Regions from separate parts of the Dyella sp. SYSU CM1112 genome, predicted to be linked through region 4. Evidence: riboswitches for the same ligand, from Rfam matches in the RefSeq annotation. Region 4 holds a riboswitch; each other region holds the start of a gene.
What was found. A riboswitch is a leader RNA that binds a small molecule or an ion and turns the genes downstream of it on or off. The one in region 4 is predicted to bind cobalamin.
Positions count from the first base shown of each region.

Region 1: linked by a shared signal. The riboswitch ahead of AC4HNJ_RS09585 (TonB-dependent receptor domain-containing protein) and the one ahead of cobO (cob(I)yrinic acid a,c-diamide adenosyltransferase) in region 4 are both predicted to bind cobalamin.
Region 2: linked by a shared signal. The riboswitch ahead of metE (5-methyltetrahydropteroyltriglutamate--homocysteine S-methyltransferase) and the one ahead of cobO (cob(I)yrinic acid a,c-diamide adenosyltransferase) in region 4 are both predicted to bind cobalamin.
Region 3: linked by a shared signal. The riboswitch ahead of AC4HNJ_RS05550 (ribonucleoside-diphosphate reductase subunit alpha) and the one ahead of cobO (cob(I)yrinic acid a,c-diamide adenosyltransferase) in region 4 are both predicted to bind cobalamin.

Region 1 is NZ_JBZEGI010000005.1:155,697-162,978, forward strand. Features, by position in the region: gene AC4HNJ_RS09580 (efflux RND transporter permease subunit) at 1-2,260, opposite strand, end outside; gene AC4HNJ_RS09585 (TonB-dependent receptor domain-containing protein) at 2,600-4,498, opposite strand; cobalamin riboswitch at 4,649-4,908, opposite strand; gene AC4HNJ_RS09590 (GntR family transcriptional regulator) at 5,032-5,784, opposite strand; gene zwf (glucose-6-phosphate dehydrogenase) at 5,974-7,282, shown strand, end outside.
Region 2 is NZ_JBZEGI010000002.1:320,096-327,377, reverse strand. Features, by position in the region: gene AC4HNJ_RS04545 (D-alanyl-D-alanine carboxypeptidase family protein) at 1-1,084, shown strand, start outside; gene metK (methionine adenosyltransferase) at 1,186-2,382, opposite strand; gene metE (5-methyltetrahydropteroyltriglutamate--homocysteine S-methyltransferase) at 2,569-4,848, opposite strand; cobalamin riboswitch at 5,046-5,257, opposite strand; gene AC4HNJ_RS04530 (class I SAM-dependent methyltransferase) at 5,304-6,134, opposite strand; gene AC4HNJ_RS04525 (alpha/beta hydrolase) at 6,232-7,137, opposite strand; gene dusB (tRNA dihydrouridine synthase DusB) at 7,222-7,282, opposite strand, start outside.
Region 3 is NZ_JBZEGI010000002.1:560,204-567,485, forward strand. Features, by position in the region: gene zapE (cell division protein ZapE) at 1-20, shown strand, start outside; gene AC4HNJ_RS05535 (peptidase C13) at 105-494, shown strand; gene AC4HNJ_RS05540 (MFS transporter) at 608-1,897, shown strand; gene AC4HNJ_RS05545 (glycoside hydrolase family 27 protein) at 2,014-3,219, opposite strand; cobalamin riboswitch at 3,455-3,662, shown strand; gene AC4HNJ_RS05550 (ribonucleoside-diphosphate reductase subunit alpha) at 3,962-6,364, shown strand; gene AC4HNJ_RS05555 (hypothetical protein) at 6,585-6,812, shown strand; gene AC4HNJ_RS05560 (ribonucleotide-diphosphate reductase subunit beta) at 6,835-7,282, shown strand, end outside.
Region 4 is NZ_JBZEGI010000002.1:216,033-223,314, forward strand. Features, by position in the region: gene cbiB (adenosylcobinamide-phosphate synthase CbiB) at 1-18, opposite strand, end outside; gene AC4HNJ_RS04130 (cobyrinic acid a,c-diamide synthase CobB) at 15-1,310, opposite strand; gene cobO (cob(I)yrinic acid a,c-diamide adenosyltransferase) at 1,307-1,909, opposite strand; cobalamin riboswitch at 2,105-2,330, opposite strand; gene AC4HNJ_RS04140 (TonB-dependent receptor plug domain-containing protein) at 2,571-5,054, shown strand; gene clpB (ATP-dependent chaperone ClpB) at 5,211-7,282, opposite strand, start outside.

The DNA.
Region 1 (7,282 bases), on a different contig from region 4:
GGTTCTGCCCGAACGAGTTGAGCAGCACCGAGTCGATATCGCCGATGTTGACGTGCAGCCGCCCCGCATTCTCGCGATTGATGCGGATTTCCTGTTGCTTGCCGACCAGGTCGAAATCGCTGCTGACGTCGCGGAACTCGGGCATGCTGCGTAGCTTGCGCACCATGTTGAGCGTCAACGGCTGCAGATTTTCTCCACCGGTGGTATCGAGAATCTGCACTTCGTATTGGCCGGCGTTGTCGCCGCTGCCGCCGCCGCTCAGGAACTGCACCGGGCTGATGTAGACCTTTACGCCGGGCAGCACATCAAACTTTTTCCCTAGCCGCTCCATCACTTTCTTGATGTCGTCGGGACGTTCGTTGGGGCCGTCGCCGCGCGGCTTCAGGTCGGCGAACATGGTGGCGCTATTGCCTACTGCGCCGCCGTTCTGGTTGTTGCCGCCGAGCATGGTCAGAACATCGCGCGTGGCCGGGTCTTTCTGGATGATCGCATCCACCTGTTTTACCCGCGTGGCCAGCAGGGTCGGCGAGATGTTGGCGTCCGCGCGCACGTTGAGTTGCAACTGGCCGGTGTCTTCATCCGGCATGAAGGTGCCGCCGGCGGTTTTCACGACCGCCATGCCAAGCACCACGGTGAGGACCAGCAGCGTAAGCGGTTGCCAGCGCATGAGCCGACGATGGCGCATGGCCCAGTCGAGGGCGCGTTCGTAGTGACGATGCAGCCAGCGGTCGAAGCGATGCAGGGCTTGTTCGATACGCGAGGGTGGCTGCGATGTTTCCGTATCCAAGGTGAGGAAATGACCGCATAGAGCCGGCGTGAGCGTCAGCGAAACAATCGCCGATATCACGACCGCCGCGGTCAAGGTGACCGAGAATTCGCGCAGCAACATGATCAGCATGTTGTTGCCGAACAGCAGCGGTGCGAAGACTGCGATCAGGGACAGCGTGATGGAAATCACCGTGAAGCCGATTTCGCCCACGCCGCGCAGTGCGGCATCGAGCGGCGCTTCGCCATGTTCCATATGGCGCACGATGTTTTCGATCACCACGATCGCATCGTCCACCACAAAGCCGATGCACAGCACCAGCGCGACCAGCGACAGCGTGTTCAAGGTGTAGCCGAGCGACCACATCACCACGAACGCGCCGGCGAGCGATAGCGGCACGCTGAGCGCGGCGATCAGCGTGGGACGCAGCTTGCGCAGGAAAACCAGCATCACCAGCGCCACCATCGCGATGCTGATGAGCAATGCGACCTCTACTTCGTGCAAGGCCGACTTGGTGGTTTGCGTCAGGTCGAGGATCGGCGTCATCTGCACGTCGGCCGGCAACCATTGACGCAGTTGCGGCAGCTTGGCGCGGATGGCTTCCGCCGTGGCGACGGAATTCGCTTCCGGCCGCTTGTTGATTTGCATGCCCACTGCGCGCATGCCGTCGAACCACGCCGCCTGGTATTTGTCCTGTTCGCCGCTGGTGATCTTGGCGACGTCCGACAGGCGCACCGGCAAGCCTTTCCGGTTGGCGATGATCAGGTTGGCGAAATCCTGCGGCGTGTGCAGTGCGTCGTTGGCGGTGACGGTCATCTGCGTCTGGCCGTCGCTCAGGATGCCTTGTGGCGAGGTGACGTTGGCCGCACGCAAGGCGTTGGCGATGTCGTTGGCGGTGAGTCCCTTGGCCGACAGGGCGGCGGTATTGATATCCACGCGCACCGCGTGCGCCGTGCCGCCGAACACCTGCACCTGCGCCACGCCGGGAATCTGCGCCACCGCCGGGCTGAGCAAGGTATCGGTGAGGTCGTAGAGCTTGTCCGGCGGAAGGCTGCTGGAGGTCAGCGCGATCAGCAACACCGGAATCTGCGAGGTATCGAATTTGAAGTACTGCGGCGGGCTCGGCAACGAGCTGGGCAGGTCGGGTGCGGCGGCATTGATTGCCGACTGCACATCCTCGGCAATCTTGTCGACATTGCGACCGAAATCGAAGCGCACCATGATCGTGGCGCTGCCTTGCGTGGCATTGCCATACATTTCCTGCACGCCCGGGATGCGCCCCAGGTGGCGTTCCAGTGGCGCCATCACCGTGGTCGCCATGGTCTGCGGACTGGCACCGGGCTGCGCGACCGTGACGAACACGCCGGGAAAATCCAGCGTGGGCAATGCGGCGACGCCCAGCATCAAGTACGCGCAAAACCCGGCAATCGTCAGGCCGATCGCCAGCAATGAGGTACCGATAGGCCGACGGATAATCGGCGCGAAAATATTCATCGCGTTACCTGTGCAGCGTCAGGTAAATGCAAGCCATGCCTGCGCGTCTCCAGCGCGGGCAACGGCGCAAGCGAAAAGAAGGGCGCAATCATGGGCACCTTTATGCCTGGGAAGCCAGACCTGCAAATGTGCCTGAAGTCCGGCCGTGCCGAAAGGCATGGCGCGGCCGGAGATGTGAAAAGACGTGTTGCGGGACTGCCGGACATGGCGCCCTCCCCTGCATGCAGGGGAGGAGGGTTGGGGCGGGATTGCCCGAGCGTGCGCTGAGACCGACCGCTACGCTGTAGCAGCCGTTGCTGCTGCTAAGCGAACCATAGGGTGCTCAAACACGCCGCTTTATCAGGGGCTGTAACGCAAGGTCAGATACCAGGTACGCCCTAGCTGGTTGTAGTAGTAGGCGGTCTCGTAGCTGTGATCGAACGCGTTCGCCAGTTTGGCTTCCACCTGCCAGCCGGGTGCGAAGGTGTAGCTGGCGCGCAGATCGGTGGTGGCGTAGCCGCCCAGGCGATAGACGTTGGCCGCGTCGTCATAGCGCTTGCCGGAAGCGAATTCCGTTACGCCGAGATTGATCTTGCCGAAGCGGCGGTCGACATCGATGCGTGCGGTGCGCTCGGCACGGCGTGGCAGGATGTTGCCGTTGTCGGCGCTGCCGTCGTCGTCTTTCGGCTGCAGCAGCGTGAGATAGCTTTGTACGCGCCAGTCGTCCACATCGAAACCGAATTGGCCTTCAATGCCGCGGATGCGCGCGCGGCTGATGTTCACAGGAACGAATTCGCTGTTGAAGCCGATCAGGTCGGTGATGCGTGTCTGGTACGCGTTTACACCCCAATTCCAATGATCGAGCTGTTGCGTGAGGCCGACTTCAACGCTGCGCGAGGTTTCCGGCTTCAGGTCCGGATTGGAGGTGGGCACGCCGCCGAAAGCCGGGAAATACAGATCGTCGAAGGTCGGTGCATGGAAAGCGGTTCCATAACTCACCGATAGCACGGGCCCATGTTCGAAGTGATAACCCCAGGCCGCGGAGCCGGTGTTGTGGTTGCCGAACTGATCATTGTGATCGTGACGCGCGGAGACCTGTATTTCGTTCTGGCCGAAGGTGCCCTGGTATTGCGCAAAGGTGCCGGTATCGCCGCGCGTGGTCTGCTCGAAGGCGGTGTCGCTGGTGATGTGTTCCTGCTCATAGTCCACGCCTACGGTGAGCAGTTGATTGGAGGTGAGCGTGATGTCGTTCTGCCACGAGGCCTGGTTGCGGCGGGAATTGAAATAACCGGTGCCGGTGCGTGGGTAGTACAGGCCGAAATAACTGCCCTGGTAGAACGTGGCGTCGTCATCGCGGGTTTGCCCGGCGTCGAGCGTGACTTTCCAGATCGAGAGCGGCGAAAAGCTCAGGCGCGCGCCGGCTACGTATTGCTCTTCGATGGCGTCATTGCCGCCATAGGGGCTGCCGGTGTATTCGGCGTTGCTTTTGCTGCGCAGCCAGTCGAAGGCCAGTTCGGTGCCGTTGTCCCAGCGATAACCGAAGTTGGCGAAGCCGTTCCAGTTGCGGTAGGCGTCATTGCGCGGATCGTCGACGAAACAGGCGACACCGAGTTCCGCCGCACCCATGCGGCAGGCGGGAATGCCGCCGGTGTATTCGCCGCCGAGGCTGGCGTTGTACCAAAGATGATCGGTGCCGCCGGACAGGCCTGCCTGCCCGTTGACGAAACCGTGGCTGCCGCCCGTCACGCTGACGGAGGGCGAAATACCGCCGTTAGGCTGGCCGTGGCGGGTAAAGATCTGGATCACGCCACCCAGCGCGTCGGAGCCGTACAGGCTGGCGCGCGGTCCGCGCACGATCTCGATGCGGTCAATGACGTTCACCGGAATCTGTTCCAGCGCGGCCAAGCCGGAGCTCACGGAGCCGATGCGTATGCCATCGACCAATACCAGCACGTGCGTGGCATTGGTGCCGCGCACATAGACGGAAGTCTGCTGGCCGATGCCACCCGTTTGCGCAATGGAAATGCCAGGAAGGCCGGTGAGCAGATCAGCCACCGAAACCGGCTGCAGCCGTTCGATGTCTTCGCGCGTAATGACGGTTACCGATGACAAGGCATCGTTGGCGGTAATGGCGGTACGGGTGGCGGTGACGATCACCGGCGTCAACGTGCCGCTTTGATCGGAGGTGGTTTGGGCGTAGAGGGCCGGGCTGGCCAATCCGGCCAGCAGCGCCGCTGCAAGCGCAGTCTTCTTCAACATGATGTGTATGACCCCTTGCCGCACGTCCCCGCGCGGCGCAGATGAATGACTGGCGCCAAAGGGGAAAAGCAGCGGAAAGAGCGGGCAGGCGACGGCTGCAGCGCGATCTCCGTGCCTCGCCCGCCGCGAGCACCAGAACCTGGAGAGCCATTCAAGGCTCTGTCGCGGGCCGGTCTCCGGACTTGCGAGTGGCATGCGGATCCGCATGCCGCCGAACGGCGCCTTCCCATGTCGTGCACAGTGGCGTGTGACCGTTCGTGATAGCTGCCGGCCATGTCATGGACCGACGGCGCTACCGCGCTCGCTTACCGTTGCGGGGGCAGTGCCGGCCTTGCTGTGGGAACACAGCGCACCGGCTTCCCGTTTCATCCCCTGGGCGAACAGGGGACACCCGAAACGGGCGCCACTGTAGCGGTTGGGGACGGCCAGGGCAATTCGCCGTTATTTCCACCGCAAGAACATTTCCACCGCAAGAACGAATGACCCCTCTCCTGTAGGCGGGGGAGGTCATGTCTCGGTTGTAATGCGCGGCATCAGTCCGTCTGCAATTCCGCTACGAAGTCGTAGATGTCGCCGCGATACCAGGAGGTGGTGAATTCCACCACGCGGCCATCGTCGAGGAAGCTGCGGCGTTCGATATGCAGACCGGCACTGCCCACGCTGACATGCAACAAGCGGGCCTGACGCGCCGCCAGCAACACGGCGCGCAAGCGCTGCAACGCACGCACGGGGCGGCTGTTGTGCTTTTCCAGTGCTTCGTACAGCGAGTCGTGCACTTCGTGCGGATCGGGCAGCACACTGGCCGGCACCACGCTGCGTTCGATCGCCAGCGGCTCATCTTCGGCATAGCGCACGCGGTGCAGGCGCGCCACCAGCACGCCGGGGGAAAGGTTCAGTGCCATCGATTCTTCCGGCGTCACTTCGCCCACGCTGCGTTCGAAGAATTCGGAACGCGGATGCAAGCCGCGTGCACGCAGGTCTTCGGTAAAGCTGGTCAGCCGCGACATCGGCTTGATGATGCGCTCGGCCACAAAGGTGCCGGCGCCGTGGCGCTGGGTGAGCAGGCCTTCTTCAACCAGGCCTGAAATTGCCTTGCGTACCGTCACGCGCGACAGACCCAGGACCTGCGATAAATCGCGTTCGCTGGGTAAGGTCTGGCCCGGCTCGATGTCGCGATGCTGGATCACATTGCGAATAGCCCGGCGCAGCCGCAGGTAAGCCAGCGGCTGATGGGTGGTCGTATCACGGCTCAGGCGCCGGTATTCCTCGGCCAGGGCACTTTGCATAGCTGGCAACCATACCAATGGCGAACCACTGGCACAACAGGGCGTTACACGGGGTGGCCGCCAGCTTAGGAAAATTTTGCATACGATTGCACACCGAAAACACTGGTATGGCCTGGTATGTCATTGGTACGATCAGAGTTCCCCTGGCAGCCGCATCCCCGCGACTGCCCGCATTCCATGAGGTGAGTTGTGACTGCACCTGCTCAACCGGTCGATCTGTTCGATCTGGTGATTTTCGGCGGTACCGGCGACCTGGCCGTACGCAAATTGCTCCCTGCCCTGTTTCATCGTTTTATCGACGGCCAGATCCAGCCCGGCAGCCGCATCATCGGCGTGGCCCGCGAGGGTCTGGATGACGACGGTTATCGCGCGCAAGTCCGCTCCGCCATCAACGGCGCAGCCAAGGCGCAGGCGGACAAGCTCGACGCCTTTCTCAAAATGGTGCACTACCGTCCGCTCGACGCCCGCAAGGACAACGGCTGGGACGACTTCGCCAAGCTGATGGGCGAACAGCCCGATCACGTGCGCGTGTTCTATCTCTCCACCTCGCCCGAATTGTTCGTGGACATCTGCCAGCGTCTGGGCGGCTACGGCCTCAACGAGGGCAAGTCGCGCGTAGTGCTGGAAAAGCCGATCGGTCATGACCTGGCCAGCGCCAACCGCATCAACGATGACGTCGGCCGTGTCTTCGCGGAATCGCAAACCTTCCGCATTGACCATTACCTCGGCAAGGAAACGGTGCAGAACCTGCTGGCGCTGCGCTTCGGCAACGCCCTGTTCGAGCCGCTGTGGAACGCCGGCCATATCGATCACGTGCAGATCACCGTGGCGGAAACGCTCGGCGTGGGGCGCCGCGGTTCCTATTACGATCATGCCGGCGCGCTGCGCGACATGGTGCAGAACCATATGCTGCAGCTGCTGTGCATGGTGGCGATGGAGCCGCCCTCTTCGCTGTCGCCGGATGCGGTGCGCGATGAAAAGCTCAAGGTGCTGCATGCGCTCAAGCCGATCAATGAAGCCAACGCTGCCCAACTCACCGTGCGCGGCCAGTACCGGGCGGGCGCGGCCGAAGGGCAGAGCGTGCCGGGCTACATCGAAGACTTGAACAGCGATAGCAAGTCGAAGATCGAGAAGTCCAATACCGAAACCTTTGTGGCCTTGAAGGCGGAAATCGCCAACTGGCGCTGGTCCGGCGTGCCGTTCTATCTGCGCACCGGCAAGCGTCTGGCCGAGCGTGTGTCGGAAATCGTGGTGGCGTTCAAGCCGGTGCCGCATTCCATCTTCACCGCTTCGGCCGGTCCGCTGGCACAGAACCGCCTGGTGCTGCGCCTGCAGCCGGATGAAGGCGTAAAGCTGTGGCTGACCATCAAGCATCCGGGTCCGGGCGGCCTGCGTCTGCGCCACGTACCGCTGGATATGAGCTTCGCCGAAGCGTTCGGCGTGCAACAGCCCGATGCGTATGAGCGTTTGCTGCTCGACGTGGTGCGCGGCAACCCCA
Region 2 (7,282 bases), 100 kb from region 4:
TGCTCTGATGATTTTGCTCGGCGTTAGCGGTTTTGTCGGCGTGGCCCATGCGGGTTACGCGTCGATCGTCATCGATCCCGCCACGGGTGAAGTGCTGAGCGCGGTGAACGCTGACCAGCAGAACTATCCCGCCTCGCTCACCAAGATGATGACGCTCTATCTCACCTTCCAGGCGCTGCGTAGCGGCAAGCTGAAAATTGATCAAGAGCTGCCGATTTCGACCTGGGCGGCGTCCAAGCAGCCGACCAAGCTTGGGTTGCGTCCCGGCCATACGATCTCGGTGAACGACTGCATCCTCGGCATGGTGACCAAGTCCGCCAACGATGCGGCGACCGTTGTCGCGGAAGGCCTTGGTGGAACAGAAAGTCATTTCGCCGACATGATGAACGCGCAGGCCGCGTTGCTCGGCATGACCTCGACCCATTTCGACAACGCCAGCGGCTTGCCTGATCCGGATAACGTTTCGACGGCGCGTGACATGGCCAAGCTCGCCATTGCGCTGTATCACGATTTCCCGCAGTACTCGCATTATTTCTCCACTAAGGAGTTTGTGTTCCAGGGCCGGCTGGTGCGCGGGCACAATAATCTGATGGATCACTATCCGGGCATGGACGGGCTGAAGACCGGTTTTACCGATGCCTCCGGCTTCAACCTTGCCTCGACAGCGGTACGGGACGGTCGCCGCCTGTTTGCGGTGGTACTGGGTGGCCGCACCGCGGCAGTGCGCGACAAACTCATGGCGCGTTTGCTCAACGATGGCTTTGATGACCGGTCGACGCCGGAGACACTCGTGGCCCAGGCCGGCATGCCGAGCCGGGCACACCGCGTGCTGGCTGCGCTTTCGCCGATCGGAACCGCCGAAGCGGATGAAACGGCGCCAGCGCCTCGCCACCATTACCATCACCGGTGCGAGGGCGAGCATTGCCGTGTCGCACGGACGGGTTGCACTGCTCATCGCGGCAAGAGTTGCACGCGTGCGAGACGAACGACACATTCAAAGACCCCCGTCCGCTTCGCTCATCGCAAGAGCAAGAAGACAGTGATGCTGGCTTCCTCAGCGGATGACGATAAGCCTTCGGAATAAACGCGCTGCATGTTGTGGCAGCGGCATCACTGGTGGATGCATAAATAAAAACCCCGCGGCTCGCACCGCGGGGTTTTTCATGTGGCGCTCTTGGCTTCGCCTTACAGCTTGGCGTCTGCGCGCAGGGCATCGGCCTTGTCGGTCTTCTCCCAGGAGAAGGCGGTGTAGGTCTTGCCGTCCGGGCCTTTCACTTCGTAAGGCGTGCGGCCGAAGTGACCGTAGCTGGCGGTCTGCTGGTACATCGGGTGGATGAGGTCCAGCATCTTGATGATGCCGTAGGGGCGCAGGTCGAAGTGCTTGCGGATCAGCTTTTCAATCTTCTCGTCGGCGATCTTGCCGGTGCCAAAGGTGGTCACCGAGATCGAGGTGGGCTCAGCCACGCCGATCGCATAGCTCACCTGCACTTCGCAGCGGTCGGCGATGCCGGCGGCCACGACGTTCTTGGCCACGTAGCGCGCGGCATACGCTGCGGAACGGTCCACCTTGGACGGATCCTTGCCTGAGAATGCACCACCACCGTGACGGGCCCAGCCGCCGTAGGTGTCGACGATGATCTTGCGACCGGTCAGGCCGCAATCGCCTACCGGACCGCCAATCACGAATTTGCCGGTCGGGTTGATGTGGAACTTGGTGTTCTTGTGCAGCAGCTTGGCCGGCAGCACGGGCTTGAGGATGTACTCGCGCACGGCCTCGACCAGGTCTTTCTGCTTGACGTCCGGATCGTGCTGGGTGGAGAGCACGACGGCGTCGATGGCCGTGGCAACGCCATCTTCGTAGCGCAGCGTGACCTGGCTCTTGGCGTCCGGACGCAGCCAGGAAAGCGGCGAGTTCTTCTTCTTGCGGATCTTGGCCTGCTGTTCGACCAGGCGGTGCGAGTAGTAGATCGCAGCCGGCATGAAATCCTTGGTTTCATTGGTGGCGTAGCCGAACATCAGGCCCTGGTCGCCGGCGCCCTGTTCTTCAGGCTTTTTGCGATCCACGCCCTGGTTGATATCCGGCGATTGCTTGCCGATCAGATTCAGCACACCGCAGGTAGCGCCATCGAAACCGACGTCGCTGGAGTTGTAACCGATGTCCAGGATCACCTTGCGGGTAAGCGCTTCCAGGTCGATCCAGGCACTGGTGGTGATTTCGCCGGCGACGATCGCCACGCCGGTCTTCACCATGGTTTCGCAAGCGACACGTGCGCGCTGATCCTGGGCCAGGATCGCATCCAGCACGGCGTCGGAGATCTGGTCGGCAACCTTGTCCGGATGGCCTTCGGAGACCGACTCGGAGGTGAAGAGGTAATTGCTCATCGTGGCTTATATCCTTCTTTACGGATAAAGAGATGTAAAAGGGAGTTGCGCATGATACACGCACCAGCCCGGGGTTTCACTGCCCAGTCTGGCATATCCATGTGACCGTGAGGCCCGGGTTCAGCCCATGCTGGCGGGGGACTGCCGCTGCGTCCCCTCCCCTTCAAGGAGAGGGGACGGGAGGTGTCAGGTTTCGTTTTCTGTCAGTACTGCGCGCAGGGTTCGTGCGGCACCGACCATGGCGGCCAGGGCCGGTTCCGTTTCTTCCCAGCCGCGTGTCTTGAGCCCGCAATCGGGATTGACCCATAGCTGTGGCGGTTCCAGCACGGTCAAGGCCCGTTCGAGCAGATCCGTCATTTCGTCTTGCGACGGCACGCGCGGGGAGTGGATGTCATACACACCAGGGCCGATGGCTCCTGGATAGCGGAAGTTCTCAAAGGCTTGCAGCAGTTCCATCTTTGAGCGGCTGCTCTCGATGGAAATCACGTCGGCATCCAGCGCGGCAATGGTCTCGATGATGTTGTTGAATTCGCTGTAGCACATGTGGGTATGGATCTGGGTGGCATCGTGCAGGCCGCCGGTCGAGACGCGAAAGCAGTGGACCGCCCAATCCAAATAGGGCGCTTGCTCGGCTTGCCGGATCGGAAGGCCTTCGCGCAGTGCGGGTTCGTCAATCTGGATAACGTGGATGCCGGCGCTTTCCAGGTCATGCACTTCGTCGCGCAGGGCCAGGGCGAGTTGCAAGCAGACGTGCTCGCGCGGCAGGTCGTCGCGCACGAACGACCACTGCAACATGGTCACCGGTCCGGTCAGCATGCCTTTTACCGGCTTGTCGGTCAGCGACTGCGCGTAAGCCGACCAGCGTACCGTCATGGGGTGTGGCCGCGCGATGTCGCCCCAGATGATCGGGGGTTTTACGCAGCGCGAACCGTAGCTTTGCACCCAGCCGTGGCGCGTAAAGGCAAAGCCGTCGAGCTGTTCACCGAAATACTCCACCATGTCGTTGCGTTCGGGTTCGCCGTGCACCAGCACGTCGAGTCCGATACGTTCCTGGAAGCGAATGACGTGTTCGATTTCCTCGTGCAAGGTGGTTTCGTAACGCTGCTTATCCATACGCCCCGCGCGATGCTCGGCGCGAGCGTGGCGAAGTGCCTCGGTCTGTGGAAAGGAGCCGATGGTGGTAGTGGGCAATAACGGCAGCGCGAGCTTGTCCGCCTGCACTTTGCATCGATGCATCAGGCGAGAGCGACGCTGCGTGGCTTGCGGACTCAATCCGCGGACACGCGCACGGACGTCTTCACGCTGCACGCCGTGTGCCTGTGCGCGTGCGGCGAGCTGGGCGGCCTGTGCATCCAGAATAGCCGTGGCGTTGCTGTCGCCGTGGAGTTCGTTTGCATAGAGCCGTAGTTCTTCCAATTTCTGGCGAGCAAACGCCAGCCAGTTCTGCAGGTCGCGTGGTAACGCGGTTTCCTGCGCCGCGTCGACGGGAACATGCAGCAGCGAGCAAGACGGCGCGAGCCACACATGGTCGGTTCCGCGGGACTCGGCAATCGTTTGCAGGAGTGGCCGCACGCGTGCGGGATCGCTGCGCCAGACATTGCGTCCGTCGACAATGCCGGCGCTGAGCACGCCCTGCTGCGGCAGTGCAGACAGGAGTGCGGGAAGTTGTTCCGGTGCACGCACCAGATCGACGTGCCATCCATGGACCGGCAGGCTGGCGGCCAGTGAGAGGTTGTCGCCAAGACCTGCAAAATAGGTGGTCAGCAACCGCTTTGGAGAACGTCCCGTCGCCAAGGCTGTGTAGGCAATGCGGTAGGCGTGCCGGGTCACGGCATCCAGATCCTCTACCAGGCAGGGTTCGTCCAACTGGATCCAGGAAACGCCGGCGCGTGCAAGCTGCTCCAACAGTTCGAGATAAGCGGGCAGCAGTGCCTCGAGCAAGTCGAGTGCAGGGCTGCCGTCGCGGGTCTTGGACAGGCGCAGAAACGAAACGGGTCCAAGCAAGACGGGACGGCCTTCCAATCCCAGCGCACGCGCCTCAAGCCATTCGTTGAGAGGTTTGTTGACGGTAAGCCGGAAGCGCTGGCCTGTGTGGAGTTCCGGCACGATGTAGTGATAGTTGGTGTCGAACCACTTGGTCATCTCCAAGGCGTGCAGTGTGTGGTTGCCACGCGCCATGCCGAAATAGCCGGCCAACGCATCCTCCTGCCATAGGGGGCGGTAACGGTCGGGCACCGCGTCGAACAAGACGGCGGTGTCGAGCACGTGATCGTAGAACGAGAAGTCATTGACGGCGACCGTGCCGATGCCTGCCGCGTGAGCAAGCTGCCAATGTCGACGTCGTAGTGCGTGTGCCGTGTCGAGCAGGGATCTAGCGTTACCGTTGCGCCAATGCTGTTCCAGTGCGCGCTTGAGTTCACGGCGGTGGCCGATGCGCGGAAAACCAAGATAAGTGGTGTGTGTCATCGTGTATTCCTCATTGCAATGCGTGGCAAAGAGGAACGAAGGCAGACGCGACCAGGGCATTGCCATGTGCGCGCCGTCGACCTTCGCCCCCGCGGGCGAGCTGGGTAAACCGCGGGCAGGCTGGCGCTGCGTCAGTGGGCGACGCGGTGCCGGCTCTCCCCGCGGAGATCCCAGGTCGTACGAAGCGCCGTTGCGAACGGGTGGCTTCGGCTGGGGCAGGTCTTCGGGCTCGTGGACCAGGCATTACGCCGCCTACTGTTCGCCGCTTCCCAGGCAATAGCCCAGTGCTCATAGCGAAGGTCGTTTCCACACACCGCTGCGGGGCAGCGCCGGAATCCAACCGGCTTCCCTTTTAATTGCATCTCTTTATTCGGATAAAGAGATGAAAACCTCAGCGGGCGAACAGTAGCCTCAACGCATAGCCATGGTCAATGACTCTCGGCAGGGCGAGCCGGTCAATACACCACGGCGCGTGCTTGTACGAAGGCGAAGAAGAACACCGCGTTGGGATCGTTGCGCACGGCCTGTAATTCACCGCGCATGCCATCGACGGTTACCGCATCGGTTTTTCCGGCGGCAATGAGTTGTTCCGCGGCGGAGAGCAGCAGTTCTTCCCAGAACGCGATCATCTGCTTGCGGCGCCCGGGCTGACGATTGTCCAGCAGCACGCTTTTCACTTCGGTTTGTACGTCGCGATAACCACCGGCCAGCAGCAGGTTGCCGAGCTTGGCGCCGATGAAGGGATCGCCGCCGCTGTCGTATTGGTGATCGTTGAAGGCCATCCAGTAACGCAGCAGGTTGGGCGAGTAGGGATCGAGGAAGAACGAGGCATTGAGCACCTCGGTCACGTAAATTACGGCGCCAGGGCTGAGCACGCGACGAACTTCGCTCAGCACGCGCGCAGGGCTGGGCATATGTTCGAGCACCCAGCAGAGATAGGCGGCATCGAAACTCCGGTCTGCGAAAGGCAGATCGGCGGCGTCGGCTTGGCGCAGCGCGTAGCGCGATGCACACCATGCCTTCGCGGACAGGTTGCGTTCGGCGGCAGCCAATTGCGTAGGCGAGCGGTCGATGCCCGTGATGTGCAGGTCCGGAAAACGGCGCAACAGTATTTCGGTTTGTGCCCCGACACCGCATCCCACTTCGAGCAGATGGCTCGCATTGCTGTAATCGATGTGGCTGTAGAGGGTGCTTTCGAACATGCGCGCCTGACGCATCAGACGCGATTGCTCTTCATCCGAAAAACCATGGATGTAGGGGAAGTCGCCGGTAGCGATGCTGTTCATGCCAAGCTGTCCGCAACCCCATGCACGGCGTGCCTTCAATGACGCAGGCGCGTAGCTACGTTACTCCGTCACCTTGTTGCCGGGGAGTGCATGCGGCTCAGTGAGCAAGGGCTATGGGATGGGCGTGGATGAAACGCATGACGTCGTCCAGCGTCGGCGCATCGGCGTGGAACGGGCGAGACAGGGCAAATACCAATGCGTTGTGGCTTACGCCGGGGTACAGGCGCAACCAGACTTCTTCGTGATGCGCCTTGAGTACATGGGCAAGCGAGATGGCGTTGGAGGGTTCGACTTCATGGTCGGCTTCGCCTTGCAGCAGTAGCATGGGAGGCTCGTGACCGTGCACGAAACGCACGGGCTGGGCGCGTGCTTGTGAGGCGGCATCACGGCCGAACATGCCGAGCATGTCCTTTTCGCTGGCGGGAATCGGCATGAAGTCATAACAGCCGGCCAGGCCGATAAAGCCGGCCAGATCGAAAGGATGCAGATTGTAAGGCGTCAGCCACGATGGATCGGTTGCCAGCAGTGCGCCGATCTGGCCGCCGGCCGAGTGCCCCATCACAAAGATGTCGTTCGCCCGTCCACCCCATGCTGTAGCGTGGGCAAATGTCCACGCGACCGCTCGCGCGGCGTCCGTCATGAAGCCGTCCATCTTCACGTGTGGGTATTTCCGATAATCCGGAATGACCGTCACGACGCCATGCGAAGCCAGTGCCGTCCCCACGAAGCGGTACCACGCGCGTTCGCCGCGGACCCAACTGCCACCATAGAAAAACACCACGACTGGGGCGTGTTCCGCATTCCGTGGTCGGTACACATCCAGCTTCAGCTGGTGCTGCGGATCGAAGACGATGCCATGTTCTGCCACGATGCCGGCACGGCGATCGGTGGCGTTCAGTCCGGCAAACAGGCTCGCCTCACAGCCGCTGAGCAGCAGTGCGACGCTCAAGAGGATGGCGATATGCAGCGGAAACTTCAGCGAGCGGGCGAAGGAGAGGTACATCGTGGCGTGGCATCAAGAACGACTTGCCGATGATGCCTGCTTCGGCGCCGCAAAGGCTTGCGAACATTTATCGGAATGCGTCATTCAAGCGGCGATGCGCCACTGCGCTTGCAGCCCTTCGAAGTATTCGCGCGTCAGGCGCAGT
Region 3 (7,282 bases), 340 kb from region 4:
TGCCGCATCGCCCCGAATGACAAGTACGGCCTTCTTGCCCCACGCTTCACTCACCCGAGTGGGGGCTGTACTGTGCTGTCTTCGCATGAACCCGGGAGTTATCCATGCTGACGATCCTTGCTGTGGCGCTTCTCGCTGGCACATCGCCCGCCGCACCTGCCGATGACAGCTTCACGGCACGTGTGCAGCGCGCCAAGTTGATCGAAGCAGGATCCACCGGACCGGCGTACCAAAAGCAGTTCTGGGCCAAGACCGGCAACCCTATGACGGATGCGCTGAAAGGCTGCCTGGCAAGCAACACTCCCGCCGATAAATCGCCCTTTACGCTGGTAGCCGATATCTCGCCCGACGGCCATCCCTTGAATGTGGACGTACGCGCGCCGACACCGGTCGCCAAATGCCTGGCCGGTCAGTTCTCCGCGTGGACGTTTCCCAAGCCGCCGAAACTGTCCGATTCAGTCAATTATCCGATTGAGATCGATGTGAGCATGTAAGGCTCGCCACCTCGTGCCTGCCTTTGCGATCATTCGGCACGCATGACTGCTCGCACGCTGCTACGTTCGATGTATGTCACGTACCGGCGTCGTGTCGGATAAGGAACCTATTGATGTCCCACGCTGCGGTAGCGCATTCCCGGCGCGAACGTTTCAAGACCATCTTCCGCGTTGTCAGCGGCAACTTTCTGGAAATGTACGACTTCATGGTCTACGGCTATTACGCCCCGGCCATCGCCAGAACCTATTTTCCTAGTCACAGCGCTTACGCCTCGCTGCTGCTCACCCTGCTCGCGTTCGCAGCAGGCTTTGTCATGCGACCGATAGGCGCCATCGTGCTCGGCGCCTATATCGACCATCACGGCCGTCGTCGTGGTTTGCTGCTCACCTTGAGCCTGATGGCGATCGGCACCTTGTTGGTAGCCGCCGTTCCCGGTTACGCCACGATCGGTGTGCTCGCGCCATTACTGGTGCTGGCAGGACGCTTGCTGCAAGGTTTTTCGGCCGGTGTCGAACTCGGCGGCGTGTCGGTCTATCTCTCGGAAATCGCCACGCCCGGACATCGCGGTTTCTACTGCTCATGGCAATCGGCCAGTCAGCAAGTGGCAGTGATGTTCGCCGCCGCACTGGGCCTGACGCTGCACTATGCATTGCCTGCACAGGCGATGGAAACATGGGGCTGGCGCATTCCCTTTCTTATCGGCTGCCTGATCGTTCCATTCCTGTTGCTGCTCCGCCGCTCGCTGGAAGAAACCGAAGCGTTTCTTGCACGGCATCGCCCCGGCATCGGCGAGATCTATCGATCGATGATGGCGCATGCCGGCACTGTGCTGGTCGGCATGGCGATGGTGATGATGACCACCGTGTCGTTTTACCTGATCACCGCCTACACGCCGACCTTCGGTTCCGCCGTCCTGAAGCTGTCGCACCTGGATGTATTCACCGTCACCCTGTGCGTGGGCATCTCCAATTTCATCTGGTTGCCGCTGATGGGCGCGCTGTCTGATCGCATCGGACGCCGCCCGTTATTGCTCGCTTGTACCTTACTTGCCCTGACGACCGCCTACCCTGCCTTGCATTGGCTGGCCGCGTCGCCCGATTTCGGCAAACTGCTCGGCGTGGAATTGTGGCTCTCCTTCCTCTACGCCAGTTATAACGGCGCACTCGTGGTCGCCCTGACGGAGATCATGCCGATAGAAGTACGCACCACCGGTTTTTCATTGGCCTATAGCCTGGCGACAACGGTCGGCGGCTCCAGCCTGGCCATATCGCAATGGCTGATTCACATCACCGGCAACAAGGCAGCGCCAGGCTTGTGGCTTTCTTTCGCCGCATTGTGCGGTCTTATCGCTACCTGGATGGCTTATCGCCATCCGCAACACCGAACGCTGCACCGACTTTAGTTTTTCAGCAACGGCATCGCCTACCAGTAACTTGATGCGTGCATGAATGCGTCATCCCCGCGAAGACGAAGATGACGCATCGGCATAGCGACGCACACCTACCAAGGCGCATGCTGCTAGCGTTTTGCTCCGCTCACCTTCAGCAGCACCACGCCATAAGCCGGCACCTCGAACACATGCCGGCTGTCGATCCGCCCGAGATCGCGGTGCTCCCACACATCGCGTGCCGTGACGCTATCACCCAAGCCGAGCGCCTTCAGATCCAACGTCGCATCCAGCGAGTGGTTGAGCGTGTTGAGCAAGCCCACCGCCATCGATCCATCCGCCAGCGGGCGCGACCAGAGCTGGATGGGACCAGCCTGCATCACGCGACCACCGGCGATGCCGCGTGCATCCTGATCGATCGCAAGCACTTCGCGATTAGTCAGCACCTCGCGCGTCACCGCACTCATGGACGATAGGTCATTGCCTGCAATCAACGGCGCAGCCAGCAGCGCCCACAGGCTCATGTGCGTGCGTTCCTTATCCTGCGAATCCATGCCCTGGTTGCCGATCTCCAGCATGTCCGCATCGTTCCAGTGGCCAGGTCCCGCGTAACGCTCCAAGCCTAGCTGCGAATTGGCGTTGAACATCATGCTGATGTAGTTCGCCTGGATGTCATCCGTGGTGCGCCACAAGTTGGCGCCCAGGTCCGCGCCCCATTCCCACACGCGGCCCCAGCCATAACTGCACAGCGCATAGACGATAGGACGTCCGGTGGCGTCCAATGCCTGCCGCATCCGTTGGTATGCCGCTTTCATCATGGCCGTTTGCTCGGCCAGGCTCTTTCCACGCATGTGCCGCGAAAAACTGCACAGATCGTATTTCAGGTAATCCACGCCCCAGCTTGCGAACAAGCGCGCGTCCTGCGCCTCGTGCCCGTAACTGCCCGTGAAGCCGCCGCAGGTCTTTTCACCCGGCGAGGAATAGATGCCGAATTTAAGGCCCTTGCTGTGCACGTAATCGGCCAGTGCCTTCATGTCGGGAAATTTCGCGTTCGGGTGCAGCATGCCGTGCGCGTCCCGCTGCCCCTGCCAGCCGTCATCGATGATGACGTAACGATAGCCGGCCGCCGCCATGCCACTGGATACCATCGCATCGGCCGCGTGACGGATGTCCACATCGGTGACGTCGGCGCCGAAATGGTTCCAGCTGTTCCAGCCCATCGGCGGCGTCGGAGCCAGCGCGGCATCGTTGATCGAAGCGGCCTGCACCCAGCACGGCCATAAGAGCAGGCATGCCACCCACCACCAGCGGACTGCCATTCGACGGTACCCGTTCATCGCTTCACTCCCCAGGGACATGCCTTGGAGCTTAGCGAACGACCCGCGGCTGTCATGTGTCCGGCGTCATTGGGACGCACCGGAAGGGCCGCGCCCCATCGACCATGGATCAGCCCGCCATCGTGTTATGGGCAGTCCGTCACAAAAATCCCGCAAGCCGCGCGGCGCCTGGTTTCAGGCTGCTTATCCACCGGCTTATCCACAAATTATTGGGTTGACCGACACAGATTACCCCGATATGTTGTGCTCCGTCGGTCGCCGTCGCCAGGTAAACGGAGGCGGCTCGGGAATCCGGTGCGAATCCGGAACTGCCCCGCAGCGGTAAGCGGAGACGAACGCCCCATGGGCACTGGTCGATTCGCGACTGGGAAGCCGGGGTCATTAGGCGGGTCGCAAGATCCACATCCGCAAGTCCGAAGACCTGCCGACACGGCATGACTGGAACGTCATGCCGCCGGTGACGGCTTCCGCGGGGAAGTGTGTCGCACGATGCGGATGTCACCCGCATCGGACGACTCCCCACCCTAGCTGCCACATCAGCCCTGCGCGCGGGAGCAGGCGGTTGAGTCCAGGGAGTCCGTCCATTCCAACCGGATCGTTCCGGCCGGGACGGCCTCCACAACCCGGAGTGTCCGACATGCAACCTCTCGATACCGAATCGCGCGAGCGCACCGCCGCCCGCGCGGACACGACCGCTTTTTCCGCCGATACCGATCCGTCATCCCCTGCCAGCCCTGTCACGATGTCCGTTACTGCCGAAGCTCCTTTCACCCTGACCCCGCCGCACAACCCCGGCCAGATGCGCGTCACCAAGCGCAATGGCAAGCAGGAAGTGGTCGACGTCAACAAGATCGTCCGCGCGGTAACACGCAGTGCCGAGGGCCTGCACGCTGTCGATCCGCTGCGCGTGGCGCTCAAGACCATCGGCGGCCTGTATGACGGCGCCACCACGCAGGAGCTGGATCAGCTTTCCATTCGCACCTCCGCCGCATTGACGGCCGAGGAACCCGAATACGGCCAGCTCGCCGCACGCCTGCTCAGCGCCTTCATCGACAAGGAAGTAAGCGGCCAGGAAATCCAGAGCTTCTCGCAATCCATTGCACGCGGCGCAGAACTGGGCATCCTCAACGCGCGCCTGCGCGATTACGTGGCCGAGAACGCGCGCAAGCTCAACGATGCGATCGATCCGCTCGCCTCGCGCCGCTTCGAGTACTTCGGCCTGCGCACGGTGTACGACCGTTACCTGCTGCGCCATCCGCAGCTGCGCAAGGTGATCGAAACGCCGCAGTACTTCTTCATGCGTATTGCCTGTGCACTGGGCGGCAATGAGATCGGTGAAACGCTGGAACTGTATCGCCTGCTCTCTTCGCTGGAGTACATCGCCAGCTCGCCGACATTGTTCAATGCAGGCACGGCGCATGAGCAGCTGAGTTCCTGCTTTTTGCTGGATTCGCCGCAAGATTCGCTGGAATCGATCTATGAAAAATACGGCGACGTCGCCAAGCTCAGCAAATTCGCCGGCGGCATCGGCCTGGCTTATTCGCGCGTGCGTTCGCGCGGCTCGCTGATCAAGGGCACCAATGGCCACTCGAATGGCCTGGTGCCGTGGCTGAAAACGCTGGACGCTTCCGTCGCCGCCGTGAACCAGGGCGGCAAGCGCAAGGGTGCGGCCTGCGTGTATCTGGAGCCCTGGCACGCCGACATCGAAGAGTTTCTGGAATTGCGCGACAACACCGGCGACGAAGCGCGCCGCACGCACAATCTCAACCTGGCGAACTGGATTCCCGACGAATTCATGCGCCGCGTGGAGCACGACGGGCACTGGTCGCTGTTCGATCCCAAGGTCGTGCCGCATCTGGTCGATAGCTGGGGCGAAGCCTTTGAGTACGCTTACCACAAGGCCGAAACCGAGGGCCTGGCCGTCAAAACGGTGAAAGCGCGCGAGCTGTATGCACGCATGCTGCGTACCCTGGCCCAGACCGGCAACGGTTGGATGACGTTCAAGGATCGCAGCAACGCCACCAGCAATCAGACGGCCAAATCCGAGAACGTCATTCACCTCTCCAACCTTTGCACCGAGATTCTGGAAGTGACCAACGCCGGCGAGACGGCGGTGTGCAATCTCGGCTCGGTCAATCTCGCGCGTCACGTAGTCGACGGTGCGTTCGACTTTGCCAAGCTCGCCACCACCGTACGCACCGCCGTGCGCCAGCTCGACCGCGTGATCGATCTGAACTTCTATCCGATTGCTACGGCCGCCACCGCCAACCGCAAATGGCGCCCGGTGGGTCTGGGCGTGATGGGTCTGCAGGACGTGTTCTTCAAATTGCGCCTGCCGTTCGATTCCGCCGAAGCCCTGGAGCTGTCCACGCGCATCGCGGAAGAGATCTATTACAACGCATTGGCGCAATCGAACGCGCTGGCAGAGGAATATGGCGCGCATCCCGGTTTCTCCGACAGCCGTGCCGCCAACGGCGAGCTGCAGTTCGATTACTGGCTGAACGCGAAGCTGCACGATGCCGGGCGCTGGGACACACTGCGCGAAGCGATCAAGGTGAAAGGGCTGCGCAACTCATTGCTGATTGCCATTGCTCCCACCGCGACGATCGCCTCCATCGCCGGTTGCTACGAATGCATCGAGCCGCAGGTCAGCAATTTGTTCAAGCGCGAAACCTTGTCCGGCGATTTTCTTGTCATCAACCGCTACCTGGTGGAAGAACTCAAGACCCTGGGTTTGTGGACCGCCGAAATTCGTGACGCGATCAAGCTCGCGGAAGGCTCGATCCAGGGCATCGCTGCCATCCCTGAGCGTCTGCGCTCGATCTATCGCACGGTATGGGAATTGCCGCAAAAAGCCTTGATCGACCTCGCTGCCGCACGCGGCGCCTACATTGACCAAAGCCAGTCGCTGAACCTGTTCATGGAAAACCCGAACATTGGCCAGCTCAGCTCGATGTACATGTACGCCTGGAAGGCAGGCATCAAGACGACCTACTACCTGCGCTCGCGCCCGGCGACCAAGATCGCCAAGACCACGGTAACAGCACCCGCTACTGCGACACCGGCGCCCAACACGCAGGAAGCGGCCACCGCTGCAGTGTTCTGCTCATTGGAAAATCCGGAGTACTGCGAGGCGTGCCAGTAATCACCTCGTCGGCTCATCGCAAGTCAGGGTCCAGCGCCTTTGCAGATATGCACGTCACCCGATCCCAGCTTTCGCCGGGACGACGAGCTTAAAAAGTCAATGCGGTCGCGACACCTATCACCCAGCCGTCCTGAGTCTTACATCAGCCCCTCAAAATCAATATGAGCATATGTCGCATCTTGGCCTCTGAGTCCACATTCACTCAACGCACATGACAGGAATGAAGCCCTTCCGCAATCGCAGTGGTCGCTCCGGCGTGAGTGGCTACGCGATGGGCGAGGGCTTCATCCTGGCTCGCTTCATCAACGATGGTACTTACGCATACACCGATGCCGCGCCCGGCCACATACACACACGCAATATGCAGCGGCTCGCCGAGGCTGGCATCGGCCTGTCCACTTACATCAGTCGCTTCGTGCGTGGGCGTTATGCGCGCAAGCCGGATTGAATGTTTCCATTGAGGAATTTCCATGTCTGATCATCCCTCGCACATCCTCGATCCGGGCTTCGAACTCACCCTGCGTCCGATGCGCTATCCCGAGTTCTACGAGATGTATCGCAACGCGATCAAGAACACCTGGACAGTGGAGGAAGTGGACTTCTCGCTCGACGTCACCGACTTGAAGTCGAAGATGACAGAGGCAGATCGCCATCTCATTCATCGTCTGGTGGCCTTCTTCGCCACCGGCGACACCATTGTCGCGAACAACCTGGTGTTGAACCTGTATCAGCACATCAACGCCCCGGAAGCGCGCATGTACCTGTCGCGCCAGCTGTTCGAAGAAGCGCTGCACGTGCAGTTCTACCTCACGCTGCTGGACACCTATATTCCCGACCCGAATGAACGTAACAAGGCATTCGCGGCGATCGAGAACATCCCATCCATCCGACAGAAAGGCGCGTTCTGCTTCAAATGGA
Region 4 (7,282 bases):
GGCCGTCATGGTGCTCATGCGCGAAACAAGCCCAAGGCCGCCGAGGGATGCGAAGGAAAGTAGAAGTGCACGAAGCTGGCGGTAAAGCGACGATCGCGATAGACCGCCTCGCGGCCAGGGCCCCCATTGGGATTGAACGCATGTGCGATCGGCTCCGCATCGATCGATGCCTGCGCGTAGTGAAAAGTATGCCCGCGCAAGCTGCCTTCAGGCAGATCAACGCCCTGAAGACCCAACGCTGCGAGCCGCGGTTGCAAGACCGCACGACCGGGCAATAAAGCCGCCATCGTCGCCTCGTGCCCGCTTTGATCCGTCAGCCCATCGAGCGCGAAGAGCAATCCGCCACATTCGGCAAGCATGGGTTTGCCGGTATCGCGATGCGTGCGCAAGGCTGCATGCAAGTCGGTCCGTCGCGACAAGGCATCCAGATGCAGCTCTGGATAACCACCCGGCAACCATACGGCCTCGCAGTCGGGTAAGGCATCACCGGCCAAAGGCGAGAAGAAACACAATTCCGCACCCGCCGCGCGCAATAGATCCAGATTGGCCGGATAGATAAAGCAAAATGCGTCATCGCGCGCCACGGCAATACGCTGTCCTTTCAATAGGGGCGGAATGCTTTCGCTGGCCGAGGTTTCGAATGCAACAGGCGGCGGCAGTGCCGTTGCGGCATGTTGCGCCCACGCATCGGCCAAGGCATCGAGTCGCGCATCGATATCGGATAGCTCCGCTGCCGCGATCAAACCCAGATGCCGTTCCGGCAGCGCAAGCCGCTCTTCGCGCGGCAATGCGCCGAGCCAGTGCAAGGAGGCAGGAAGGCTCTCTTTCAGCAGCTGCGCGTGATAAGCACTACCGATGCGATTGGCAGCCACGCCATACATCGACAGCCCTTCACGGTAGGTTGCCAGGCCACAGGCAAGCGCGCCAAAGGTTTGCGCCATCGCCGAACCATCGATAACCGCCATCACCGGCACGCCCAATTGCTGTGCAAGATCGGCGCTGGACGGCGCGCCATCGAACAACCCCATTACACCTTCCACCAGGATCAGATCAGCATCGCCCGCGGCATCAAAGAGACGCTTGCGTACATCCGCTTCGCCGCACATCCACAGATCGAGCTGATAAACCGGCGTACCTGCGGCGCAGGCCAGCACCGTGGGATCGAGGAAATCGGGCCCGGTCTTGAACACACGCACGCGCCGCCCCTGCCGGGTGTGCCAGCGGGCAAGTGCAGCGGTCACTGAAGTCTTGCCCTGCCCCGATGCCGGCGCGGAAACCAGCAAGGCCGGGCAGTGCCGGACATGGCTCATAGCTCCACGCCTTTTTGTGCCTTGATGCCGGCCTCGAAAGCATGCTTGACCACACGCATCTCGGTGACCGTGTCGGCGACAGCGATCAATCCATCCGGTGCGCCGCGGCCGGTGATGACGACATGTTGGCGTGGGGGACGTGCCGTCACGGCCGTCAGCACTTGCTCCAGCGATACGTATTGCTTCACCAAGGCGATATTGAGCTCGTCCAGCAATACGAAGTCATAAGCGGGATCGGCGAGCATGCCTGCGGCGATGGACCATGCGGCTTGCGCCGCTGCGATGTCGCGCGCCTTGTCCTGAGTCTCCCAGGTAAAGCCCTCGCCCATGACGTGATAGTCGAGCTGGTCGCCGGCGAAATGGCGAAAAAAAGCCTCCTCACCCGTGGAAAAGGTGCCTTTGATGAACTGCACCACGCCGCACTTGAAGCCGTGCCCCAGCGAACGCGCCAGCATGCCGAAACCGGAAGAGCTCTTGCCCTTGCCGTTGCCGGTGTTCACCACCAGCACGCCCCGATCGATCGTGGCGCGCGCGATCTTGCGATCGACCAACTCTTTTTTGCGCTGCATGCGTTCGCGGTGACGCTCTTCGGGTGTCATGTCATCGCGCGGCGAACGTTCGCTCATGGCCGCACCGCGGCACGGTCGGCAAACGGGAAAGACACATTCATGGATGCACTCCTTATCGTGTGCCCGGCAAGGGCGCTCGACACACGGAAGGAAGATGATGCGGCAACACGCCGAGGCGTGGCACCCGGACACGGCCCTCCGCCTGTCTGGTTTAAAGCCTGCCGAGGCAAGCTCTCGCATAAGGCCGGTCTCCGGGCTTGCGAGCGAAGGCCTGCGCCTTCTGGCCCACGCCTTCCCGTGCTCGGCACAGTGGCGCTCTGTGGACCTGTTGCTCGCCTACCGTTGCGGGGGCAGCTCCGGAGTCATCGCCCTGACACTGAGCGATCTCACCGGATTCCCGTTTCAACCACTGGCTTTAGGGCCAGCAGTCACCTTAGGCCGGAGCATCATAAATGTCCTGCTCCAGGACGCCTAGCCCGAGCGTCGTTACACGCCAGCTGCACCGACCGATAACGATGCTGGCGTGAGGCGGCCCGCGTCAATGGCTGACATAGGGAGTAAGTCCATGCCGGGTAGCGATATTTCCATTTGGACTTTCGGACGCCTAATCGTCGGTTGATGGTCCGCCTCATTGTCATTAATCTGAAATTGCTGCCCCGCAGCAAAACAACAAGCTAGGGGAAAACTCGCAATGAAGAAAGACGACCGCTCGCCTTATCAAGGCAGGCCCAAGAACGATTCCATCAAACTTCTCACGGCTTCAGTGTTGTTGGCACTCGCCACCACCGCTGCTGCCCAGGACACCTCGCAAGCAGCCTCCAGCGACAAAGCGAAAAACCTGCAGGCCGTGATCGTGACCGGCACACGCGCGCAGAATCGAACCGACAGCACCTCGTTATCGCCGATCGACGTCGTACCGGCTTCAGCCCTGCAAAGCACCGGCACCACCGAACTTTCCACTGCTCTCGCGCGCCTGATTCCTTCGCTGAATTTTCCGCGCCCTTCCGCCACCGACACTACCGATTCGCAACGTCCCGTACAGTTGCGCGGCTTGGCTCCGGATGAAGTCCTGGTGCTGGTCGACGGCAAGCGCTGGCACAACAGCGCCATGGTGAACGTGGACGGCACCATCGGCCGCGGTTCAGCTCCGGTGGATCTCAACACCATTCCGCTTTCTGCCATCGATCACATTGAAGTGCTGCGTGACGGTGCGTCTGCGCAATACGGTTCCGACGCGATCGCCGGTGTGATCAACATCATTCTGAAGCATGGTGCGCAAGGCGGCTCGGTGGAGCTGGATGGCGGCCAATACCAACGCGGCGGCGGACGACAATGGCAGGGTTCGGCCAACTTCGGCATTCCATTGAGCGGTGACAAAGGCTGGCTGCGCATCAGCGTGGATGACGGGCATCAAGATCCGACCAATCATGGCGGCGTCGACATCCGCTATCCCCAATTCGGTGAGAAACAAGTGTTCGGCGATCCCTCGGTGAGCGAGCACAATCTGTTCCTGAACACGCAATACGACCTCACCAACAACATCCAGTTTTATGCCTTTGGCAGCTACCACGATCGCAACGCGATTTCCGACGAGCTGTATCGCAATCCCTATGGCTACCCGTCATCAGTAGCGTCCCTGCTTACGTCGCTCTATCCCGGCGGCTATCAACCGCTACTACAGGCTCGCAGCACCGATCAGGCGCTGGTAGCCGGCGTACGCGGCACAACCAGTGGCGGGTGGCGCTGGGATGTAAGCGCCAACTACGGCGGCAATCGTGTATCGCTGGATACGATCCACACCGCCAACTACGCCTTCCTGCACGATTTTGGCTATACGCCCAACAGCTTCTTCGATGGCGTGGTCTCATCCGCGCAGCAGGTCGCCGATGTCGATATCGCAAAAGACTTCAACCTGAGCTGGTTGCCCAATGCGGTAACGCTGGCCTTCGGCGGCGAGTATCAACGCGACACGTATCAGATCAGTGCTGGCGATCCGAGTTCGTACTACGTGGGCACATCGGGCGTGAGCGGGGGCGCGCAGGGTTTCAGTGGCTACAGTCCCGTGAACGTGGGCTCATGGAGTCGCAGCGACGTAGCGCAGTATGTAAGTCTGGAAACCAACCTCACCGACAAACTCGGCACCTCGTTCGCCGTACGGCATGAGGATTACAACGACTTCGGCAACACGGTGTCGGGTGCCTTGGCTGCACGCTACGACTTTACCGATCGCTTCGCGTTGCGTGGCAGCGTCTCGACCGGATTCCGCGCCCCGTCGTTGGCGCAGGAAGACTATTCCCAGATCGGCTCGCTTTACCTGACACCCAGCAACGCAGGACCTGGGGTAGCGCCTGGCATCTATCAGACCGGCCTGTTGCCAGTGAACAATCCGGTAGCGCAATTGCTGGGAGCTCAGTCACTGCGTCCGGAGCGCTCGCACAACTACACCGTCGGCGCGGTGTTCAATCCGATCGACCCGCTGACGCTGACCTTGGATATCTACCAGATCCAGATCTACAACCGCATCGTGCTCTCCAGCACGCTGAGCGGACTCAACAATCCGGCGGTGGTGGATTACCTTGCCGCGCATGGCATCACCAATGTGTCCTATAGCTCGGCGCAGTATTTCACCAACGCGGTAGATACACGCACTCAGGGCGGCGACATCGTCGCCAGCTACCATTCGGATTTCGGCAACGATGGCGTGCTGGACAGCACGCTGAGCTATAACTACAACCGCACGCAAGTCATGGGCGTAGCGCCGAATCCGCCACAATTGGAAGCGCTGGGCCTGCAATTGCAGCGTGTGACCTATCGCGACATCAAAGGCCTGCTGGCCAACTCCACGCCACGAAGCAAGTTGATCCTCAACGAGAACTACACGTTGGGTCACTGGGCATTCAATGGCAACCTCACCCGTTACGGCAGCTTTACGGCATATAGCAACAGCACGTACCTGCTTAACCAGACCTTCAGCCCGCAATGGGTGTTCGATCTGGCTGGCAGCTACAACCTGGACAGCTGGACATTCACACTGGGCATGGACAATGTCACCAACAGTTATCCGGACAAGGTGATTGCCGCGAACAACAACAACGGCACCATTCCTTACTCAGAATTTTCACCCGCGGGCTTCAATGGGCGTTACTATTACACCAAAGTGATCTATCACTGGTGATTCAACAAGCCCACTGCCAAACACTTGTGCGATGCATGCATGGAAATCCCGGCCTTGAGCCGGGATTTTTTTGCGGCAGAAATTTGCGGCCAGGTCGCACTCACGGCGGGCTTGCTTCACCCCTCCCCCGCTAACCGCAGGGGAGGGTGATGCCTGTCACGCATGCTTGTGGAAAGCGAGATGCCCACCTTCAGCACTTACCGCAATCGTGTCACCCGAGGTGAAACGCCCTTCCAGGATTTCCTTCGCTAGCGGATTCTCCAACTGCTGCTGGATCGCACGCTTGAGTGGACGCGCACCGTATACCGGATCGAAGCCGACATTGCCGAGCAGATCCAGGGCCTTGTCATCAACCTCCAGCTTGAGCTCACGCTCAGCAAGACGTTTTTCCAGGTACGCCAGCTGGATGCGTGCAATGGCACGAATCTGCTTCTTCTCCAGCGGACGGAATACCACCAGCTCATCGAGGCGATTGATGAACTCCGGCCGGAAATGAGCCTGCACTACACCGAGTACCGCCGCTTTCATCTGCAGATAATCAGCCTCGCTATCACCGGCGTTTTCCTGGATGAGTTGCGAGCCGAGATTGGACGTCATCACGATCACGGTATTGCGGAAGTCCACGGTGCGACCCTGGCCATCTGTAAGGCGGCCATCATCGAGCACCTGCAGCAACACGTTGAATACATCCGGATGTGCTTTCTCCACTTCGTCCAGCAGAATCACGCTGTACGGACGGCGACGCACGGCTTCCGTGAGATAGCCACCTTCCTCGTAGCCGACATAACCCGGAGGCGCACCGATCAAGCGCGCCACGGAATGCTTTTCCATGAACTCGCTCATATCGATGCGTACCATCGCGTCCTGCGTGTCGAACAGGAATTCGGCCAGCGCCTTGCACAGCTCGGTCTTGCCTACCCCGGTGGGGCCAAGGAACAGGAACGAACCATAGGGACGATTCGGATCGGACAAGCCCGCACGAGCGCGACGGATCGCATCCGACACGGCTCGCACCGCTTCATCCTGACCGACTACGCGCTTGTGCAGCGCCTGTTCCATATGCAGCAGCTTTTCGCGCTCGCCTTCGAGCATCTTGCTGACCGGTATACCCGTCCAGCGCGAGACCACTTCAGCGATTTCTTCCTCTGTGACACGGTCCTGCACGAGCTTGAAGTCCTGCTGTTCGGCAGCCTGCGCGGCGGCCAGCTGCTTTTCCAGTTCCGGCAGGCGTCCGTACTGGATCTCACTCATCTTGGCGTAGTCCTGCCGACGCTGCGCCGCTTCAAGCTCTACCCGTGCCTGCTCGATCTGCTCCTTCACCTTGGTGGCACCTTGCAGCGCCGCCTTTTCCGATTTCCACACTTCATTGAGATCGGAGAACTCGCGTTCAAGCTTGGCGATGTCCGCGTCCAGATCCGCAAGGCGCTTCTTGGATGCCTCGTCGGTTTCCTTCTTCAACATTTCGCGCTGGATCTTCAATTGAATCAGGCGACGTTCCAGGCGGTCGAGTTCCTCCGGCTTGGAATCGATCTCCATGCGGATGCGCGAAGCCGCTTCATCCATCAGGTCGATGGCCTTGTCCGGCAGCTGACGATCCGTGATGTAACGATTGGACAAGGTCGCCGCGGCGACGATGGCGGGATCGGTGATCTCCACGCCATGATGCACGGCGTAACGCTCTTTCAAGCCACGCAAGATCGCGATGGTGTCTTCGACGCTCGGCTCGCCGACGAATACTTTCTGGAACCGGCGTTCCAGCGCGGCATCCTTTTCGATGTATTTGCGGTATTCGTCCAGCGTGGTGGCGCCGATGCAGTGCAGCTCTCCGCGCGCCAGCGCCGGCTTGAGCATATTGCCGGCATCCATGGCGCCTTCCGCCTTGCCGGCACCGACCATGGTATGCAGTTCGTCGATAAACAGAATGATCTGGCCTTCGTTTTTGGCCAAGTCGTTAAGCACGGCCTTGAGGCGCTCCTCGAACTCGCCGCGGAACTTCGCACCGGCGATCAATGCTCCCATGTCGAGCGCCAGCACGCGCTTGTCGCGCAGGCCTTCGGGCACCTCGTTCTTGATGATTCGCTGTGCCAAGCCTTCGACGATGGCCGTCTTGCCCACACCGGGTTCGCCGATCAGCACCGGGTTGTTCTTGGTACGCCGCTGCAATACCTGCACCACGCGGCGAATTTCTTCGTCGCGACCAATCACCGGATCGAGCTTGCCGCTCTCGG